Regions from separate parts of the Streptomyces sp. NPDC002513 genome, predicted to be linked through region 3. Evidence: riboswitches for the same ligand, from Rfam matches in the RefSeq annotation. Region 3 holds a riboswitch; each other region holds the start of a gene.

Region 1 (6,832 bases), on a different contig from region 3:
AGGACCTCCGCCAGCGCGCCCGCCGCCATCGAGCAGGCCGAGCCGACCTCGCCCTGGCAGCCGACCTCCGCGCCGGAGATGGACGCGTTCTCCTTGAAGAGCATGCCGATCGCGCTCGCGGCGAGCAAGAAGCGGACCACTCCGTCCTCGTCCGCGCCGGGCACGAAGTTGATGTAGTAGTGCAGCACCGCCGGGATGATGCCCGCGGCTCCGTTCGTCGGGGCCGTGACCACCCGGCCGCCCGCCGCGTTCTCCTCGTTCACCGCCATCGCGTAGAGGGTGAGCCACTCCATCGCGTGGGCCAGCGGGTCGCCCTCGGCCCGGAGCTGGCGCGCGGTGACGGCCGCGCGGCGGCGCACCTTCAGACCGCCCGGCAGGATGCCCTCACGGGACAGGCCGCGCGCCACGCATTCCCGCATGACCCGCCAGATCTCCAGCAGGCCCTCGCGGATCTCCTCCTCCGTGCGCCAGGCCCGCTCGTTCTCCAGCATCAGCGAGGAGATCGACAGACCGGTCTCCTTGGTCAGACGCAGCAGCTCGTCCCCGGTGCGGAAGGGGTACTTCAGCACCGTGTCGTCGAGCTTGATGCGGTCCGCGCCGACCGCGTCCTCGTCGACGACGAAGCCGCCGCCCACCGAGTAGTACGTCTTGGCCAGCAATTCGGTCCCCGAGGCGTCGTACGCCCACAGGGTCATGCCGTTCGCGTGGTAGGGGAGCGTCTTGCGGCGGTGCAGCACCAGGTCGTCGTCGTAGGAGAACGCGATCTCCTGCTCGTCGAGCAGCCAGAGGCGGCCGGACTCCCTGATGTCCTCCACCCGCTGGTCCGCGCTCTCCACGTCCACCGTGCGCGGCGAGTGGCCTTCGAGCCCGAGCAGCACGGCCTTGGGCGTGCCGTGGCCGTGGCCGGTGGCGCCCAGGGAGCCGTACAGCTCCGAGCGCACGGACGCGACCGATTCCAGCAGGCCCTCGTTGCGCAGGCGGAGGACGAACATGCGTGCAGCGCGCATCGGGCCGACCGTGTGGGAGCTGGACGGGCCGATGCCGATCGAGAACAGGTCGAAGACCGAGATGGCCACGGGGACTCCTCAATACGGGGGTGGTGCAGGGGCCGGCCGGGCACCGCGCTCCTCTCCAGTGTGCGCGGTGCCGGCCGGAAGGTGACTTACTGGGCGAGCCCCGGGTACAGCGGGTGCTTGTCGGCCAGGGCCGTCACCCGGGCCTTCAGCGCCGCGGCGTCGTAGGACGGCTTGAGCGCCTCGGCGATGACGTCCGCGACCTCGGCGAAGTCCTCGGCCGTGAAGCCGCGGGTCGCCAGGGCGGGCGTGCCGATCCGGAGGCCCGAGGTGACCATCGGGGGGCGCGGGTCGTTCGGGATCGCGTTGCGGTTGACCGTGATGCCGACCTCGTGCAGGCGGTCCTCGGCCTGCTGACCGTCCAGCTCGGAGTTCCGCAGGTCGACCAGGACGAGGTGCACATCGGTGCCGCCCGACAGGACGTCCACGCCCACGGCCCGGACATCGTCCTCGACCAGGCGCTCGGCCAGGATGCGGGCGCCTTCCAGCGTACGCTGCTGGCGCTCCTTGAAGTCCTCGCTCGCCGCGATCTTGAAGGCGACCGCCTTGGCGGCGATCACATGCTCCAGGGGACCGCCCTGCTGACCGGGGAAGACCGCGGAGTTGATCTTCTTGGCCAGTTCGGCCGTCGAGAGGATCACGCCACCGCGGGGACCGCCCAGCGTCTTGTGGGTGGTGGTGGTGACCACGTGGGCGTGCGGGACCGGGTTCGGGTGCAGACCCGCCGCGACCAGACCGGCGAAGTGCGCCATGTCGACCATGAGGTACGCGCCGACCTCGTCCGCGATCCGGCGGAAGGCGGCGAAGTCGAGCCGGCGCGGGTAGGCCGACCAGCCCGCGACGATCAGCTTCGGCCGGTTCTCCTTGGCGAGGCGCTCGACCTCGGCCATGTCGACGGTGCCGTCGTCGCCCACGTGATACGCGACCACGTGGTAGAGCTTGCCGGAGAAGTTGATCTTCATGCCGTGGGTCAGGTGCCCGCCGTGCGCCAGGTTCAGCCCCATGATCGTGTCGCCGGGCTGGAGCAGCGCGAACATCGCCGCCGCGTTGGCCTGGGCACCCGAGTGCGGCTGCACGTTGGCGTGCTCGGCGCCGAAGAGTTCCTTGACGCGGTCGATGGCGATCTGTTCGATCACGTCGACGTACTCACAGCCGCCGTAGTAGCGGCGGCCCGGGTAGCCCTCGGCGTACTTGTTGGTGAGGACCGAGCCCTGGGCCTCCATGACCGCGACCGGGGCGAAGTTCTCCGAGGCGATCATCTCGAGGGTGGACTGCTGACGGTGCAGCTCGCCGTCGACGGCGGCGGCGACATCCGGGTCGAGCTCGTGCAGGGGAGTGTTCAGAATCGACATGGATACGGTTCCTCAGCTGCCGGAGAACTCGGTGTACTCGTCCGCGGTGAGCAGGTCGGCGGGCTCCTCCGACACGCGCACCCGGAACAGCCAGCCGCCCTCGAAGGGGGCGGAGTTCACCAGCGACGGGTCGTTCACCACGTCCTCGTTGACGTCCGTGACCTCGCCGGAGACCGGGGAGTAGAGGTCGCTGACCGACTTGGTCGACTCCAGTTCGCCGCAGGTCTCGCCCGCGCTCACCGTGTCACCGACCTCCGGGAGCTGGACGAACACGACATCGCCGAGCGCGTTGGCCGCGTGCTCCGTGATGCCGATCGTCGAGACGCCGTCCTCGGCGCCCGACAGCCACTCGTGCTCCTTGCTGTAACGCAGCTGCTGGGGGTTGCTCATGGCCTGAATTCTCCTGTACGCGGGGGAGTGGTGGTGAAGGGGGACTGCTGAAGAAGTCCGTGAGCAGGGCGGACGGCGGGCGGTGCCCCGTCCGGCCCGGGCCCGGTGTCTACTTCTGGCGCTTGTAGAACGGCAGCGCCACGACCTGGTACGGCTCGTGGCTGCCCCGGATGTCCACCGCGACCCCGGCCGTGCCGGGCGCGGAGTGCGCGGCGTCGACGTACGCCATCGCGATCGGCCGGCCCAGCGTGGGGGAGGGCGCGCCGGAGGTGACCTCGCCGATCACCTCGCCGCCGGAGACGACGGCGTACCCGGCCCGCGGCACGCGCCGGCCCTCGGCGACCAGGCCGACCAGGACGCGCGGCGGGTGCTGCGCCGCGCGCTCGGCGGCCTCGAGGAGCGCCGCGCGCCCCACGAAGTCGCCCTCCTTCTCGAACTTCACGACCCGGCCGAGCCCGGCGTCGAAGGGGGTCAGGGAGGTGGTCAGCTCGTGCCCGTACAGCGGCATGCCCGCCTCCAGGCGGAGCGTGTCCCGGCAGGACAGACCGCAGGGGATCAGGCCGGCCGGCGCGCCCGCCTCGGTCAGCGCCTGCCACAGCTTCTCGGCGTGCTCGGGGGCGACGAACAGTTCGAAGCCGTCCTCGCCGGTGTAGCCGGTGCGGGCGATCAGCGCGGGGACGCCGGCGACCGTGCCGGGCAGGCCCGCGTAGTACTTCAGGCCGTCCAGGTCGGCGTCGGTGAGGGACTTCAGGATGCCGGGGGACTCCGGGCCCTGGACGGCGATCAGCGCGTAGGCGTCCCGGTCGTCGCGCACCTCGGCGTCGAAGCCGGCGGACCGCTCCACGAGCGCGTCCAGCACCACCTGGGCGTTGGAGGCGTTGGCGACGACCATGTACTCCCGCTCGCCGAGCCGGTACACGATCAGGTCGTCGAGGATGCCGCCGTCCGCCTGGCAGATCATGGTGTAGCGGGCGCGGCCGACACCGACCGAGCCGATGTTGCCGACCAGGGCGTGGTCCAGCACCCGGACGGCCTCGGGACCGGACACCGTGATCTCGCCCATGTGTGAGAGGTCGAAGAGGCCCGCCCTCGTCCGGACGGCGAGGTGCTCGTCGCGCTCCGAGCCGTACCGCAGGGGCATGTCCCAGCCGGCGAAGTCGGTCATCGTCGCGCCCAGCGAACGATGCAGGGCATCGAGTGCGGTGTGGCGCAGGGGGCTGCTACTGCTCATCGGTTGTGCTCCCAGGGCGATGGGGTCCCCTCGCGCGAGCGAAGCCGGGCGCGGGGAGGGCGAGGTCGTTTCCTCCCCATCTGTCATCGGAACCTGAGAGGTTCGCCATGACCCCGCGCGGCGGGGTGTCATGGCTTGCACCTTGGGTGGAGCCGCCGGTGGCGGCCCGCTTTCCAGATGTGCCTCGCCCGCGCGGTATCGGGGCCTGAGAGATTCAAGGGAGGGACTTGCTCCTTCGGCGCCCGGGGTGGACGTACGGCAGACGACGTACGGACCCGGGACTCTCCCGCGCGGATTCAAGCGGCCGGTATGCAGTTGGCGGGCACATCATTGCACGCCTCGTCCGATCACGGCAGGGCCGCACCTGTAACCGGCTTGTGGCGCTACGGCGACGGAATCACGAGACACCGCGCATTACCTTCTCTTTACGCTCGACGGGGAGGGGACTTCCTGACCCCCCAGGGGAGGACGATCACGGTGAACAGGACGACGGCGTACGCGACGACCTCGGGCTTCGCGGTGCACAGCCGGCCGGGAGCCCCGGCCCGGCAGGCCCGCCGGGCACCGCGGGCGGCCACCGGCGCCCAGGTCCGTGATCTGCGCGACCGGGCCGGGCGCGTCCCCCGGGGGCTCACCTTCGACGCGGGCGACGTCGTCGTGATCACCGGTCTGCCCGGCAGCGGCAAGTCCACCCTCATGCGCCGTGCGGTACGGGGGGCGCGGATCGACTCCCAGGACGTCCGCGACCGCTGGGACGAGCGCCTCTCCCGCTTCCTGCCGTACGCGGTCTACCGCCCCCTCGTCCGCCTCGCCCACTACGCCGGCCTGCGCCGCGCCCTGCGCACCGGCACCGGGGTCGTCGTCCACGACTGCGGGACGCAGCCCTGGGTGCGCTCCTGGCTGGCCCGCGCGGCCCGCCGCCGCGGCGGCACCCTCCATCTGCTCGTGCTCGACGTCACCACGGACGCGGCCCTGGCGGGCCAGCGCGAGCGCGGCCGGGGCGTGTCGCGGTACGCGTTCCTCAGGCACCGCCGGGCCGCCGGGCGTCTGCTGGGCTCCGTCGAGCGGGGCACCGTCCCGGACGGCTGCGGCTCGGTGGTCCTCCTCGACCGTCAGGCGGCGGACGTCCTGCGCCGGATCGACTTCGCGGGCTGACGCCGACGCCGCGGACGGGGGGCGCTCGCGCGGGACCGGGGCGGGCATTGCGGGAGCAAGGACGGTTTCGCGGGACCGAGGTCGGCTGCGTGCGATCGTGGCCGGTCGCGCGGGACCGGGGCGGGCTCGGCGAACCGAGGGGGCCGACTCCGGACCCGAGGCCGGTTGCGCGGACCGGAGCTGGTTACGCGGGACCGGGGCCGCCTTCGCGCACCGGGGCCGGCTTCGCCGCCTGAGGGGCGCGGCCCGCGTACCCGTTAGCCTTGCGCATCTCAGCAGTGGTTCCTCAGCTCTTTCGCAGGCGGTAGCAGAGATGGACTTCCCGGCGGACCTTCCCGCGGACTTCCCCGCACAGGCACACCCCCATCCGCACGGCGGCTGGCCGGGCAACGAGCTGGAGGAGGTGCTCTCCGCCTCGCTCGGCATCCCCTCGGCCGGCGGCCGGATCGTGGAGGTCCTCGGCCGCAGCTTCCTGTGGGTGCCGCTGCCGAGCGGCGGCGGCCCGCACAGCGGCCCGCTCGACCTGCCCACGGTGGAGATCGAGGGGCAGGCGTATGTGCCGGTGTTCACCTCGGAGGAGCAGTTCCGCCAGGTCGTCGGCAACCACATGTCGTACACGATCGCGCCCGCCGTCGAGTTCGCCCGCGGGCTGCCCCCGCAGGTCGGCATCGCGGTCAACCCCGGCGGCGTGGTGGGCGTGCCGCTGCCGCCGGACGCGGTGGCCGAGCTGTGCCGCGCCGGGCGCACCCCGCTGGACGGCCCCGTGAGCGGCGGGCGCGTCCGGCTGTTCGAGCCCGACTGGCAGGACGACCCGGTGGACTTCCTCGCCGCCGCCTCCGCCGAGTTCGCGGCGACCGGGGTGGTGCTCACCGCGCGCCGTTGCCTGGCCGCGATCGAGACCGCCGACCCGGTGATGTTCATCGGCGTCGAACTCTCCTCCCAGGAGGCCGACATACGTACGCTCCCGCTGGACGCGCTCGGCCGGGCGCTCGGGCAGGTGCCGGTGGGCGTGCCCGTGAACATGGTGTTCCTGGATGTGGCGCAGGACCCGGTCGGGGAGTGGCTGCGGGAGCACGTACGGCCGTTCTACCAGCACGGTTACTGAGCCGCCCGCGCCCGCGGCACGCGGTGCCGGGGCGATGCGGGGCGGTGCGCGTCAAGGCGCTGTCAGTAGGGCGCCTTAACCTGGTTTCATGGCCGGGACGGGACAAGCCCGTCTCCGGCCCGGGGCGGGGGCCCGGTCCCCGGCGCGGCCGCGGGGGGATGCGGTGTCCCGCGGACAGGAGAGAATGGCCAGTGCCCTGTCGGGGCACTGGGTCGGGGCGGCGCGGCTGAGAGCCGTGCACCACGCACCGAAGGTCTCCGTCGGGGTTGTCAGGTTTGTCGTGAAGGGGCGGTAGAGGGTGAGCGCGTCGGGCACGGCCGCGGCCGGACAGGTCGAGCAGATGCTGCGCCAGGTGACGCCCGGGCGTTACGACGCCTACGAGGCGCTGCTGCGCGTCCTCGCGACCCCGTCCTCCGGCCAGGTCTGGATGCTGCTCTGGCACGGCCAGGCCGGCTCGCCCGACGCCCAGTACGGACACATGGAGGTGAACGGCTACGGCTACGCGCCCTGCGTCACCTCCGCCCAG
Region 2 (6,832 bases), on a different contig from region 3:
CACCGCCGCCCCGGACAGCGGGCTGATGAGCATCGGCACCGTGCTGAACGTGCTGCGCGAGGAATTCCCCGAAGTCACCGTCTCCAAGATCCGCTTCCTGGAGTCGGAGGGGCTCATCGAGCCGCAGCGCACCCCCTCGGGGTATCGCAAGTTCAGCGTGCGTGACGTCGAGCGCCTCGGTCACGTGCTGAGGATGCAGCGGGACCACTATCTGCCGCTCAAGGTCATCCGCGAGCACCTGGATGCCCTGGAGCGGGGCGAAGAGGTGCGATTGCCGTCCCTGGGCCGTCCGCGTGACACCGGGGACGGGGAGCTGCTGGGGGACCTCCTGGGCGATCCGGAGGCCGCTCCGGCCGCGCGGATCGGCCGCGACGCACTGATGACGGCCGCCGGGATCAGCGCCGAGCAGCTCGCGGAGTGGGAGTCATACGGCCTGGTCACGCCCTATGCGGAGGGGATGTACGACGCCGAGGCCGTTACGGTGGCCACTCTGCTGGCTGAACTGGGCGGGCACGGCATCGAGCCGCGCCATCTGCGGGTGATGAAGGCTGCCGCGGACCGCGAGGCGGGCCTGGTGGACCAGGTGGTCGCTCCGTTGCGGCGCCACCGCAATCCGCAGACCAGGGCGCACGCCGAAGCCCGTACGAAGGAGCTGGCCGGGCTGGCGGTGAAGCTGCACGCGGCGCTGGTGCAGTCCGCTCTGGGCGTGCGGCTGCCCTGAACCGGAGGGTTCGCCGTCGGCGGATCGGCCCGCCCTTCTGTGCCCGACTACCCAAACATCCCGACCACGGCCTAGGGTTGCTGTGTGAACGAGCTCGATGTCGTAGGTGTCCGGGTCGAGATGCCCTCCAACCAACCGATCGTGCTCCTGCGTGAAGTGGGAGGCGATCGCTACCTCCCCATCTGGATCGGCCCCGGGGAGGCGACGGCGATCGCATTCGCCCAGCAGGGTATGGCCCCCGCGAGACCGCTGACGCACGACCTGTTCAAGGACGTGCTGGAAGCCGTCGGCCAGGAGCTCACGGAAGTACGCATCACGGATCTGCGTGAAGGCGTCTTCTATGCCGAGCTGGTTTTTGCCAGCGGCGTCGAGGTGAGCGCCCGCCCCTCCGATGCCATAGCGCTGGCCCTGCGCACCGGGACGCCGATCTACGGCAGCGATGGGGTGCTGGATGACGCGGGTATCGCGATCCCGGACGAGCAGGAGGACGAGGTCGAGAAGTTCCGCGAGTTCCTCGACCAGATCTCTCCGGAGGACTTCGGTACGAGCAGCCAGTGACGGTGTCCCTGCGGGGTGTGTCGGACGGGATGGTGGGCCGAGGGGCGGCTGCGTCGTACGCACGGCGCCCCTGGGTGACCGGGCGCCCGGGCTCGGTGGTCGCTTACGGGACCGGACCGAGGCGGCTCGCCGTGAAGCCGGCCGCTCGGTCAGGAGCCGTGAAGCCGGATCCGGGCACGCGTCATCCGCGAGATCCCCGTCGAGGGCCTGTACGACGTCTCACGATGCGCCGCCAGAGCATTCGGCTAGCCTTTCCCCGCGGTGGTGCAGGGGAAACCACTCCTAGGGTGATTATCACTCGGCGTGCCGAGTGTGGCGATCGTTGACGCACCCCTGGTGACTGCCTACCGTCGAGAAGGCAGGTCAAGGACGGAGGTCGGCGTGAGAAGCAGCGGCGGCGGTACGGCAGGGGGGGCTCCCGGACGCAGTCTGGGAGAGAGCGGTCCGTACCCTCCCCCGAGCTCTCGGTTCCGTTCGAGCGGGGGATACCCCCAGCACAGCGACGCGGCCCCTCAGCGGCCGACCGCCGTACCGGGCGACGCGGAAACGGATTCCGAGAGCGTCGGCTATCGCGGCCCCACGGCGTGCGCCGCCGCGGGCATCACCTACCGGCAGCTGGACTACTGGGCCAGGACGGGACTCGTCGAACCGAGCGTGCGCCCCGCCTCCGGGTCGGGGACCCAGCGACTGTACAGCTTCCGCGATGTCGTCGTACTCAAGATCGTCAAGCGCTTCCTCGACACCGGTGTGTCCCTGCAGAACATCCGCACCGCCGTCCAGCACCTCAGGGAGCGCGGTTTCCGCGACCTGGAGCGGATGACCCTGATGAGTGACGGCGCGACGGTCTACGAGTGCACCTCACCGGACGAGGTCCACGCGCTGCTCCAGGGCGGACAGGGCATCTTCGGCATCGCCGTGGGCGTCGTGTGGCGGGATGTGGAGAACGCGCTGTCGCAGCTGCACGGGGAGCGGGTCGACACCGGGGAGACCCTCGTCGGCCACAATCCGGCGGACGAGTTGGCGCGGCGCCGTAATCGGGCCGTCTGAGACGCGCCGCGACGACCGGTGGCATTGTCAGTGGCGTAGGGCAGCATCGGAGATGTGAGAACCGCGCCCACGATCCTGCATCTCGACATGGATGCCTTCTACGCCTCGGCGGAGCAGGCAGCCAAGCCGAGCCTGCGCGGGAAGGCCGTCGTCGTGGGCGGGCTCGGGCCCCGCGGGGTGGTGGCGACGGCGTCGTACGAGGCCCGTGTGTTCGGGGTGCACTCGGCGATGCCGATGGCCCAGGCGCGCCGGCTCGCGCCGAACGCCGCGTATCTGACGCCGCGCTTCGGGCTCTACCGGCAGATCAGCGAGCAGGTCATGGGGCTGCTGAGGGCCCTGTCGCCGCTGGTGGAGCCGTTGAGCCTCGATGAGGCGTTCGTGGACCTGGAGGCCGGGGGAGCCGCCTGGGACGAGGAGTCGGCGCGGCTCGTGGGGGTCAGGCTGCGCGCGGACATCCGGTCGGTCACGGGTCTGACGGGCTCGGTGGGACTCGCCGCCTCCAAGATGCTCGCCAAGATCGCCTCCGAGCAGGCCAAGCCGGACGGCCTGGTGCTGATCCCGCCGGGCACCGAGCGGGCCCTGCTCGGCCCCCTGTCGGTGCGCACGCTGCCGGGGGTCGGGCCCGCTACCGGGGACCATCTGCGGCGGGCCGGGATCACCACGGTCGACGAGATCGCCGAGGCGGGCGAGGACGAGCTGGTCAGGCTGCTGGGCAAGGCTCATGGGCAGGCGCTGTACGCCATGGCCCTGGCCCGGGACGAGCGGCCCGTCGTGGCGGAGCGGGAGGCCAAGTCGGTCTCGGTCGAAGACACGTATGACGTCGACATCCACGACCGGGTCCGGGTCGGACTGGAGGTGCAGCGGCTCGCGGACCGTTGTGTGCGACGGCTGCGGGACGCCCGGCTGTCGGGAAGGACCATTGTGCTGAAGGTACGCAGGTACGACTTCTCGACCCTGACCCGCTCCGAGACCCTGCGCGGCCCCACGGACGACCCCGCGGTGGTACGCGAGGCGGCCGCGCGGCTGCTGGAGTCCGTGGACACCACCGGCGGGGTCCGGCTGCTCGGCGTCGGCGTCAGCGGGCTCGCCGACTACACGCAGGAGGACCTGTTCGCCCAGGCACACCTGGCGGCCGGGGAGGCGGTGGCCGAGGAGCGTCCGGAGGAGGAGGCCGCCGCCGAGCCCGTCGAGGAGGAGCCGACGGCACCGGCCGAGCCGGTCTGGCGCGCGGGGCAGGACGTGCGGCACATCGACCACGGGCACGGCTGGGTGCAGGGCAGTGGGCTGGGCAGGGTGACGATACGGTTCGAGACGCCCGACTCGGGGCCGGGGCGCGTGCGTACGTTCCGCACCGACGACCCAGGGCTGGAGCCGACGGACCCGCTGCCCCTGGTGCCACCAAGGCCCGAGGCCGCCGAAGAGAGCCTCGGGCCCGCCGAGGCAGGACCCGAGGCGGCCGAGACGCGGGCGGGCAGCGGGGCGTGAGGGCGCGCCGACGGTCCGTGGAGCATGGCGGCGTCCGGGATCTGAACGGTGGCGGTGAGCAGCGGGGCGGGAGGACGCCGCGGGCCGGGACGGGGCCGTGACAAGGCCGTAGAGCAGCGTGGGGCCGGCACGGTCCCACGGCCCATCGACGCGCGGGGGAGGCCCGCTCTCAGGTCCCCTCGGGCTTCGCGAGCCGCCCGAAGTCGCGGTCCGGCGGCGCGGGCGGCGGGGCCACATCGAGGCCGTAGTGGTGGTAGAGCTGCAGCTCCTGTTCGGGCGAGAGGTGCCGTCCGACGCCGAAGTCGGGTGCCTCCTTGATCAGCGCACGTTCGAAGGGCACGTAGAGCGTGCCCTCGACCAGTCGGCTGGGCTCCAGCGGCACGAACGCGTCCCTGCTGAACAGACCTGTCCGTATGGCAGCCCACTCCGGCACCCCGGTCGCGTCGTCGAGATAGACCTCGTCGATCGTGCCGATCTTGACCCCATTGCGGTCGAACGCCTTGCGGCCGATCAGATTCCGCGGATCGATATCGGTCTGCACGGTCCCTCCAACTGGTCGCAACACATCCGTCAGCACTACAAAAGAGCACATTCAGCACGACGGCCACTCGAAGGTTGCCTGGTGGTCCCCGCTGGTAGTCTGGCAAGCGGCTGCTGACCCCGTGCGGGAGAGTCCTCCGGAGCGATCCGGAGGCGCCGAAGGAGCAAACCCTCCCCGGAATCTCTCAGGCACACGTACCGCACGGACGAGGTCACTCTGGAAAGCAGGGCGGGTGTCGACGGCTCCCGCTCTCACCGACGGTGAAAACCGGAGCGCCTTCGGGCGGACCGGTGAAGCTCTCAGGTCGAGATGACAGAGGGGGAGGCCGTCGGGGTACCCGCGCCGGGGTGCCCCTCGAAGGTCGCGTCAGACCAGGAGGCCTCCGCAATGACCGCCCATCGCATTCCGCTCTCCGAGCTCGAACAGGGAACGCCCTTCGAGCAGCGCCACATCGGGCCCGACCAGGAAGCGCGGGCCAAGATGCTCGCGCAGGTCGGCTACGGCTCGCTCGACGAACTCACGGCCGCCGCGGTCCCGGATGTGATCAAGAACGCCGATGCCCTCGACCTGCCGGGCGCGCGCACCGAGGCCGAGGTGCTGGCCGAGCTGCGCTCGCTCGCCGGCCGCAACCAGGTCCTCGACTCCATGATCGGTCTCGGATACCACGGCACCTTCACGCCGCCGGTGATCCTCCGGAACGTGATGGAGAACCCGGCCTGGTACACCGCGTACACCCCCTACCAGCCGGAGATCTCGCAGGGCCGGCTCGAGGCGCTGCTGAACTTCCAGACCATGGTCGCCGACCTCACCGGCCTGCCGACCTCCGGTGCCTCCCTGCTCGACGAGGGCACGGCAGCCGCCGAGGCGATGGCGCTGTCCCGGCGCATGGGCAAGAACAAGAAGGGCCTGTTCCTGGTCGACGCGGACGCGCTGCCGCAGACGATCGCCGTGATCCAGACCCGTGCCGAGCCCACCGGCGTCGAGGTCGTCGTCGCCGACCTCGGCGACGGCATCCCGGCCGAGGTCGCCGGGCGGGAGATCAACGGCGTACTGATCCAGTACCCGGGCGCCTCCGGTGCCGTACGCGACATCAGGCCGGTCATCGAGCAGGCCCACGAGCTGGGCGCGCTCGTCACCGTCGCCGCCGACCTGCTCGCGCTCACGCTGCTGACCTCGCCCGGCGAGCTGGGCGCCGACATCGCCGTCGGCACCACCCAGCGCTTCGGTGTGCCGATGGGCTTCGGCGGCCCGCACGCCGGCTACATGGCCGTGCAGGAGAAGTTCGCCCGGAGCCTGCCGGGACGGCTCGTCGGCGTCTCCGTGGACGCGGACGGACACAAGGCGTACCGGCTGGCGCTGCAGACGCGGGAGCAGCACATCCGCCGGGAGAAGGCGACCAGCAACATCTGCACCGCCCAGGTGCTGCTCGCGGTGATGGCCGGGATGTACGCCGTCTACCACGGGCCCGAGGGCCTGCGGACCATCGCGCGACGCACGCACCGGTACGCCGCGATCCTCGCCGCGGGACTCACCGCAGGCGGAGTCGAGGTCGTCCACGGTTCCTACTTCGACACTCTCACCGTGCGGGTGCCGGGCCGGGCCGACGCGGTCGTCACCGCCGCCCGCGAGCGGAGTGTGAACCTGCGCCTCGTCGACGCCGACCATGTGTCGATCGCCTGTGACGAGACGACCGGCCGGGCCCAGCTCGGAGCCGTCTGGACCGCGTTCGGCGTCGAGGGCGATGTCGCGGCGCTGGATACGACGGCCGAGGACGCGCTGCCGCAGACGCTGCTGCGCACCGACGACTACCTCACGCACGTGGTCTTCCACCAGCACCGTTCCGAGACCGCGATGCTGCGCTACCTGCGCCGGCTGGCCGACCGCGACTACGCGCTCGACCGGGGCATGATCCCGCTGGGCTCCTGCACCATGAAGCTGAACGCGACCACCGAGATGGAGCCGGTGACCTGGCCCGAGTTCGGGCAGCTGCACCCCTTCGCGCCCGCCGAGCAGGTACAGGGCTACCTCACGCTCATCCGTGAGCTGGAGGAGCGGCTCGCCGAGGTCACCGGCTACGACAAGGTCTCCCTCCAGCCCAACGCCGGTTCGCAGGGTGAGCTGGCCGGTCTGCTCGCAGTGCGCGGCTACCACCGCGCCAACGGCGATGACCAGCGCACCGTGTGCCTCATCCCGTCCTCCGCGCACGGCACGAACGCCGCCAGCGCCGTCATGGCCGGTATGAACGTCGTCGTCGTGAAGACCGCGGAGGACGGCGAGATCGATGTCGAGGACCTGCGCGCCAAGATCGAGAAGTACCGCGACGAGCTGGCCGTGCTGATGATCACCTACCCGTCTACGCACGGTGTGTTCGAGGAGCACGTCGCCGACATCTGCGCCGCCGTGCACGAGGCCGGAGGCCAGGTGTACGTCGACGGTGCCAACCTCAACGCCCTGGTCGGCCTCGCCAAGCCCGGCCACTT
Region 3 (6,832 bases):
TCCTTTCCGAGGGCTCGCCCTCACATAGCCTTCAGAGCGAGCCACAGCGCGGCCAGATCACCTGTTTCCGCGACCCGTTTCCCGGTCAGCTGCTCGATCCGCCGAATGCGGTAGAGCACCGTCTGCCGGTGAACGTGCAAGGCCTCGGCCGTCCGCTGCCAAGACCTGCCATTTTCGAGGAACACCTGCAAAGTCATCAACAGTTCGCCGGCCTGCCCAGACGGCAGTTCGACAATGCGGCCGAGTACGCGATCGACGAGTGCCCGTGCCTCGACCGGGTTGCGCGGACCGAGCAGGGGATCCGCGTCGGCGTACCGCAGCAGCGGGGTGCCTTGATCCCGCGCGACGTCGAGCGCCCATGTGGCTTCTCGTGCCGCGTCGACCACGCGCTCAGGGCGGACGACCAGGTCGCTGACACCCGTCTGACCGCCCTGCCCGAGAGCCTGCACCCATACCTGCACGGCGTTGTCGGGCAGAAGCGTGAGCGACACGCCGCCGCGGTGCACCGTGACGTGGGGCACGGCCGAGCGCCATAGGTTGAGGTGCGTATTTCTGAGCAGGTCCGTGTCGTCGTCGTTCCGTGCCGCCACGCACACCACCTCCGCGAGCCGCAGGCCCGACTCCTCCAGCTGGCGCTGGGCCACGGACGGTGGCAGCTCTGCGTCGAGGATCTGGAGCAAAAGCTCCGCACCCGTCCTGCGGTCGTGCTCGATGGTCAAGCGGGCCTGGGAAAGCGCCAGCGCACAGACGGTCGCGGCGTGCTGCAGCAGCAGCGCGTCCGGCTGCTCGGTCGGCTCGGGCAGGGCGACGAGGACCGCGTCCGGATGCACCGGCACGTCGACCAGCAGCGCACGGCGGTCTCCGTGGAGACGGACCGCGATGACGCCGGCTCGGAGCTTTCCGCGACGCTCGGCCACAGCGGTGCGGATCTCTTCGGGGAGCGGGGCGACTCCCGGGTACCAGTCGTGGCCGGTCAGCCGGTCGCACACCCGGACGCCGCAGCCGAGCTCGCGGGACAGTGCACTCGCGAGCGTCTTGAGCCCGGAGCTCTGCGAGGAGACCTGCTGGAGCGCCTGGTAGATCCGTTCGGTCCGGATCAGACGCTTGGACTGTTCCAGGAGGGTCGCCTCGGCGACCGCGCGGGAGATCGCGACGAACGGCATGGGGTAGGCGATCCAGAGCACGGGGAAGCCCAGCTCTTCACTCGTCTGCGCCAGCCGCTTGGTCAGCGGCGGGGCATACATCTGCTCGCCGATGGCAAGCGCGGCGGCGCCATGTTCGGCCAGCTGCCGGACCAGCTCCTCCTGGCCGGACGCACTCCGCGGAATCGGCATGCCGTTCGTCATCAGGAGTTCACCGCCGGTCACCCACCGCCACGGCTCAGGCAGGTCGGTCGTGTGCGTCCACGAGACCGGCCGGTCCAGTGCGCCCGCCCCCGAGTGGAGCCGCAGGCGCAGGTGCGGCATCTCGAGCAACTCTCCCACCGTGATCGGCATGGCATCACGGTACGACAGAGCTTGACCGTCTGCATAGCGGCGTTGAGCGAATGTACAAGCGGCCGGGCGAACATTGAGCGCGGTGAGCCTGCACGGCCCCTGCGGCACCGACGTACACCTTGAGGAGTACCTCCGCCCGGCCGTCCCGAGCCAAGGACTTCTGCATGGCTGCTGGATCGAACCTCATTGACGACGCGCCCCTGACGCGCTTCCACACGAAGCTGACCGCCTACTCGTCGGGCGGGCCGTTCATCGACGGATACGCGATCGCGATCATCGGCGTCGCGTTCACCACGCTCACCCCGGCGCTGGACATGACCACCGGCGACAAGGGTCTGGTCGCGGCCTCCAGCCTGATCGGCATCTTCTTCGGCGGGGCGGTCTTCGGATACGTCACCGACAAGATCGGCCGGCACGTCATGTACATCGCCGACCTGGCCGCGCTGGCGTTGTTCTCCGTTCTGTCCGCCTTCGTGACCGAGGTCTGGCAGCTGGTCGTCCTGCGCTTCCTGCTCGGTTCGGCCATCGGTGCCGACTACCCGATCGCCACGTCCCTGCTGGCGGAGTACCTCCCGCGGCGGTACCGCGGCCGGATGCTCGGCGCCACCTTCGTGGTCTGGGCGCTCGGGGCCGCGGCGGCGTACCTCGTGGGCGTTGGTCTTGAGGAACTCGGCGTGAACGCCTGGCGCTTCATGCTCGCCAGCCCCGCCGTGTTCGCCGTCGTGACGCTGTTCCTGCGGCTCGGCACTCCAGAGTCGCCGCGCTGGCTGCTCAGCAAGGGCCGTACCGAGGAGGCCGACCGGTCGATCAAGAAGGTCTTCGGCTCGCGGTACGGCGTGGCGGACCTGGCCGCGGAGCTGGCTGCCGCGAGGACCAGCTACGCCACGGTGTTCCGCAAGCCATACCTCGAGCGCACCCTGTTCGTCGGTATTTTCTGGACCGCCCAGGTGATTCCGCTGTTCGCGCTGTATTCGTTCGCCCCGGACCTGCTGGCGGGCATGGGAATCACCGGCAACGTCGCGGAAATCTTCCTCGCCGCGCTGTTCGTCATCGGCGGCGTCCCCGGGCTGTGGCTGGTCGAGCGGATCGGCCGACGGGCGCTGCTGCTGTGGTCCTTCGGGATCATCGGGATCGCTCTCGGTATCCCCGGGCTGGCGCCGGGAGCGCCGGCCTGGGTCTCCTTCGCCGCGATCTGCGTCTTCGCACTCGCCTCGGGCGGCTCCAGCTTCCTCGAGGTGGTCTACCCCAACGAACTCTTCCCGACCGAGATCCGCGCCACCGCCGTCGGCGTGGGCACCGCGTTGTCCCGCATCGGGGCGGCCGCAGGCACCTACCTGATGCCGTTCGCCCTGGCCAGGAGCCAGAACCTGCCGCTCCTGGTCGGCGCCGTCGTGTCGGTCGTCGGGCTCCTGGCCACGCTGGCCTGGGGCACCGAGACCCGAGGCCGATCGCTGAGCGACACCTGCCTCGGCCGACAACCCTGCTGAGACTCCCGGACCCCGCCTCACCACCACCGCGAACTGACAGGAGACCGTGATGAACCACGACAACCGGCCCACCCCGATCGGCGCCCTCGACGCCACGAAGGTCCCGCGCTTCGCCGGTCTGGGCACCTTCGCCCGGATCCCGGACATCGGCTCGGTCAGCGACTACGACATCGCGGTCCTGGGCGTGCCGTTCGACGGGGGCACGTCGTACCGGCCGGGCGCCCGCTTCGGACCGATGGGCGTCCGTCAGGCCTCCCGTCACCTGCGCCCGAAGTTCCACGTCGAGCTCGACACCGCGCCACTGGAAGCACTCCAGGTCGTCGACGCCGGCGACGTTCCCTGTACGCCGTTCAGCATCGACGAGGCGGTCGCCCAGATCGAGGGCTACGCCCGCGACATCGCGGGCCGGTCCGACCGGCGCATCGTGAGCATCGGCGGAGACCACACCATCGCGCTGCCCATGTTGCGCGCGGCCAAGGACAAGTACGGCCCGATCGCGCTGGTCCACTTCGACGCGCACCTCGACACCTGGGACACCTACTTCAACGCTCCGATCACGCACGGCACGGTGTTCCGCCGGGCCTTCGAAGAGGGCCTGCTCGCCGAGGACAAGTCCATACACCTGGGCATCCGCGGACCGATCTACGACCAGATGGACCTGGTGAACGACAAGGCGTTCGGCTTCCGGGCGATCCGTGCCGGGGACCTCGACGTGATCGGGATCGACGGGGCGGTGGACGCCGTACGACGACGCGTGGGCGACGCACCGGTGTACATCTCCATCGACATCGACGTGCTCGACCCCGCATTCGCACCGGGAACGGGAACGCCGGAGATGGGCGGGTTCAACAGCCGAGAGCTGCTTCGCCTGCTGCGCAGCCTCGACGGACTCGACATCGTCGGCGGGGACGTGGTCGAAGTCGCTCCTGCCTACGACCACGCCGAGATCACCTGCGTCGCCGCCGCCACCGTGGTGTTCGACCTGGTCACGCTCATGACGAAGCACCGCGTGGCCAGTCCCGTGCTCCCGGCATCGGAGCACGCCTGATTCCGGACGTGATCGACGGTCACCAGGGTCGTCAGGGTGCCGACCCGCCCTGACGGCGCCTCCACCCGGCCTTGCGGTCCGGCTCGACAACTCAACACAAACGCTGCTCGAACCGGAGCGGGAGAGCCCTCGCCCAGTCCTGGCGAGGCGCCGAAGGAGCAACTCTCCCCAGAATCTCTCAGGCACAAGTACCGCTCCGGTGAAGCGACTCTGGAAAGACGGGACGTCAACGTCCTGCGCCCACGGTGCAAACCGCCGGACCCGGTGGTGAAGCTCTCAGGTACCGATGACAGAGCGGGGAGGTCACCCGTCCACGGCGCCGCGTCCGCGGCGCCCCCCATCAGGGAGCCTCCCGCCATGACCTCACCCGGATCCTCCGCGTCCGGCGAGTTCGCCGCCCGTCACATCGGTGTCGGCGACGCCGACCGCGCCAAGATGCTCGCCGACGTCGGCTACCCGACACTGACCGAGCTGATCGACGCCGCTGTCCCGAGCGGCATCCGGAGCACCTCCGACCTGAACCTGCCCGCCGCCGCCACCGAGGCCGAGGCGCGCGCCGAGCTGCACGAGCTCGCCCGTAGGAACACCGTCGCCGTCCCGATGATCGGCCTCGGCTACCACCCGACCATCACACCCGCGGTGATCCGGCGCAACGTGCTGGAGGATCCGGCGTGGTACACCGCCTACACGCCGTACCAGCCGGAGATCAGCCAGGGCAGACTCGAGGCGCTGATCAACTTCCAGACCATGGTCGGCGATCTCACGGGACTGCCGACGGCCAACGCGTCCCTGCTCGACGAGGGTACGGCGGTCGCCGAGGCGGTCACGGTCATGCGCCGTGTCGCCGGCGAGAAGAGGTCCACCCGCGTCCTGGTCGACCGCGACACCCTGCCGCAGACCCTCGACGTCCTGCGCACGCGTGCCGACGCGGTCGGTGTCGAGGTCGTCGAGATCGATGTCGCCGAGCCGCTGCCGGAGGACGACTTCTTCGGGGTGGTGCTGTCCTACCCCGGCTGCTCGGGCGCGGTCCGCGACCTGCGCGAGGTGACCGCTGCGGCACGGGCGCGCGGGGCGCTGGTCACGGTCGCCGCCGACCTGCTGGCGCTCACCCTGCTCGTGCCGCCGGGCGAGTTCGGCGCCGACATCGTCGTGGGATCGTCCCAGCGCTTCGGTGTCCCCTTGTTCTACGGCGGGCCGCACGCCGGCTACATCGCGGTCCGCGAAGGGCTGACACGCCATCTGCCCGGCCGGCTCGTGGGCGTGTCCATGGACGACGCCGGCCGGCCGGCGTACCGCCTCGCCCTGCAGACCCGCGAGCAGCACATCCGGCGCGACAGGGCGACTTCGAACATCTGCACGGCGCAGGTGCTGCTGGCCGTGGTCGCGTCGATGTACGCCGTCTACCACGGCTCCGACGGTCTGGCCGAGATCGCCCGACGGACGCACCGGCACGCCACGCTCATCGCTGCGGGTCTACGGGCGAGCGGGATCACGGTGGTGCACCGCGCGTTCTTCGACACTCTGCTGGTGCGGGTCCCCGGCCGGGCCGAGGAGGTCGTCGCGGCAGCGCACGGCAAGGGTCTGCGGCTGCGGCTGGTGGACGAGGACCATGTCGGCGTCTCCTGCTCCGAGGTCACGACGCAGGAGCACGTCCGCCTCGTGCTCGACGCCTTCGGCCGGGCCGGCGACGGCGACCTGGACGGGCCGGCAACCGGCGCTTCGGCAGCACTTCCGTCGGGGCTGCGTCGTACCTCCCCTTTCCTCACCCACCCGGTCTTCCACCAGCACCGTTCCGAGACCGCGATGCTGCGCTACCTGCGCAAGCTGTCCGACCGTGACTTCGCGCTGGACCGCGGCATGATCCCGCTCGGGTCCTGCACGATGAAGCTCAACGCGACCACGGAGATGGAACCGGTCAGCTGGCCCGCCTTCGCGGACCTGCACCCGTTCGCCCCCCTCACGGACGCGACCGGGTACCTGACCCTGATCGAGCAGCTCGAGACATGGCTGGCCGAGGTCACCGGTTACGCCAAGGTCTCCATCCAGCCGAACGCCGGATCGCAGGGCGAGCTCGCGGGCCTGCTCGCGATCCGTTCCTATCACCGGAGCAACGGCCAGTCCGGGCGCGACGTGTGCCTGATCCCGGCGAGCGCGCACGGTACCAACGCGGCCTCCGCGGTCATGGCCGGGATGCGCGTCGTCGTGGTGGCGTCACGGCCAGACGGCACGGTCGACCTCGCCGACCTCGCGGCCAAGTGCGCGAAGCACGCCGAGGACCTGGCCGCGATCATGGTGACCTACCCCTCGACACACGGTGTCTACGAAGAGAGCATCACCCGGCTGTGCGAGCTGGTTCACGAGCACGGCGGACAGGTGTACGTCGACGGTGCCAACCTCAACGCGCTGCTCGGGGTCGCCAAGCCGGGTGAGTTCGGTGGCGACGTGTCCCACCTCAACCTGCACAAGACGTTCTGCATCCCGCACGGCGGCGGCGGGCCGGGCGTCGGCCCGGTCGCGGTGGCCGAGCACCTCGCACCGTACCTGCCCACCCACCCGCTGCACCCCGACACCGGCCGCCGCGGCGGGACCGGGTCGGTGAGCGCCGCACCGTTCGGCAGTGCCGGCATCCTGCCGATCCCGTGGGCCTACATCCGGATGATGGGCGCGGAGGGGCTGACCGAGGCCACCAAGACGGCCGTGCTGAGCGCCAACTACGTGGCCCGTCGGCTCGCGCCGCACTTCCCCGTCCTGTACTCCGGGGAGGCCGGCCTCGTCGCGCACGAGTGCATCCTCGACGTACG

The links. A riboswitch is a leader RNA that binds a small molecule or an ion and turns the genes downstream of it on or off. The one in region 3 is predicted to bind glycine.
Region 1: it holds a riboswitch for glycine, as region 3 does, so the genes downstream of both, gcvT (glycine cleavage system aminomethyltransferase GcvT) here and gcvP (aminomethyl-transferring glycine dehydrogenase) in region 3, are expected to answer to the same signal.
Region 2: it holds a riboswitch for glycine, as region 3 does, so the genes downstream of both, gcvP (aminomethyl-transferring glycine dehydrogenase) here and gcvP (aminomethyl-transferring glycine dehydrogenase) in region 3, are expected to answer to the same signal.

What each region holds. Positions count from the first base shown of each region.
Region 1 covers NZ_JBSFXK010000021.1:76,863-83,694, reverse strand. Annotated here, with positions in the region: gene ACWD5Q_RS16700 (L-serine ammonia-lyase) at 1-1,076, opposite strand, end outside; gene glyA (serine hydroxymethyltransferase) at 1,163-2,425, opposite strand; gene gcvH (glycine cleavage system protein GcvH) at 2,438-2,815, opposite strand; gene gcvT (glycine cleavage system aminomethyltransferase GcvT) at 2,925-4,046, opposite strand; glycine riboswitch at 4,117-4,229, opposite strand; glycine riboswitch at 4,230-4,345, opposite strand; gene ACWD5Q_RS16680 (AAA family ATPase) at 4,518-5,201, shown strand; gene ACWD5Q_RS16675 (enhanced serine sensitivity protein SseB) at 5,515-6,306, shown strand; gene ACWD5Q_RS16670 (enhanced serine sensitivity protein SseB C-terminal domain-containing protein) at 6,605-6,832, shown strand, end outside.
Region 2 covers NZ_JBSFXK010000085.1:6,846-13,677, forward strand. Annotated here, with positions in the region: gene ftsR (transcriptional regulator FtsR) at 1-721, shown strand, start outside; gene ACWD5Q_RS32750 (bifunctional nuclease family protein) at 806-1,279, shown strand; gene ACWD5Q_RS32755 (MerR family transcriptional regulator) at 1,661-2,326, shown strand; gene ACWD5Q_RS32760 (DNA polymerase IV) at 2,381-3,811, shown strand; gene ACWD5Q_RS32765 (PRC-barrel domain-containing protein) at 3,981-4,352, opposite strand; glycine riboswitch at 4,467-4,562, shown strand; gene gcvP (aminomethyl-transferring glycine dehydrogenase) at 4,740-6,832, shown strand, end outside.
Region 3 covers NZ_JBSFXK010000010.1:123,925-130,756, reverse strand. Annotated here, with positions in the region: gene ACWD5Q_RS10095 (PucR family transcriptional regulator ligand-binding domain-containing protein) at 21-1,604, opposite strand; gene ACWD5Q_RS10090 (MFS transporter) at 1,661-2,983, shown strand; gene speB (agmatinase) at 3,033-4,031, shown strand; glycine riboswitch at 4,140-4,235, shown strand; gene gcvP (aminomethyl-transferring glycine dehydrogenase) at 4,389-6,832, shown strand, end outside.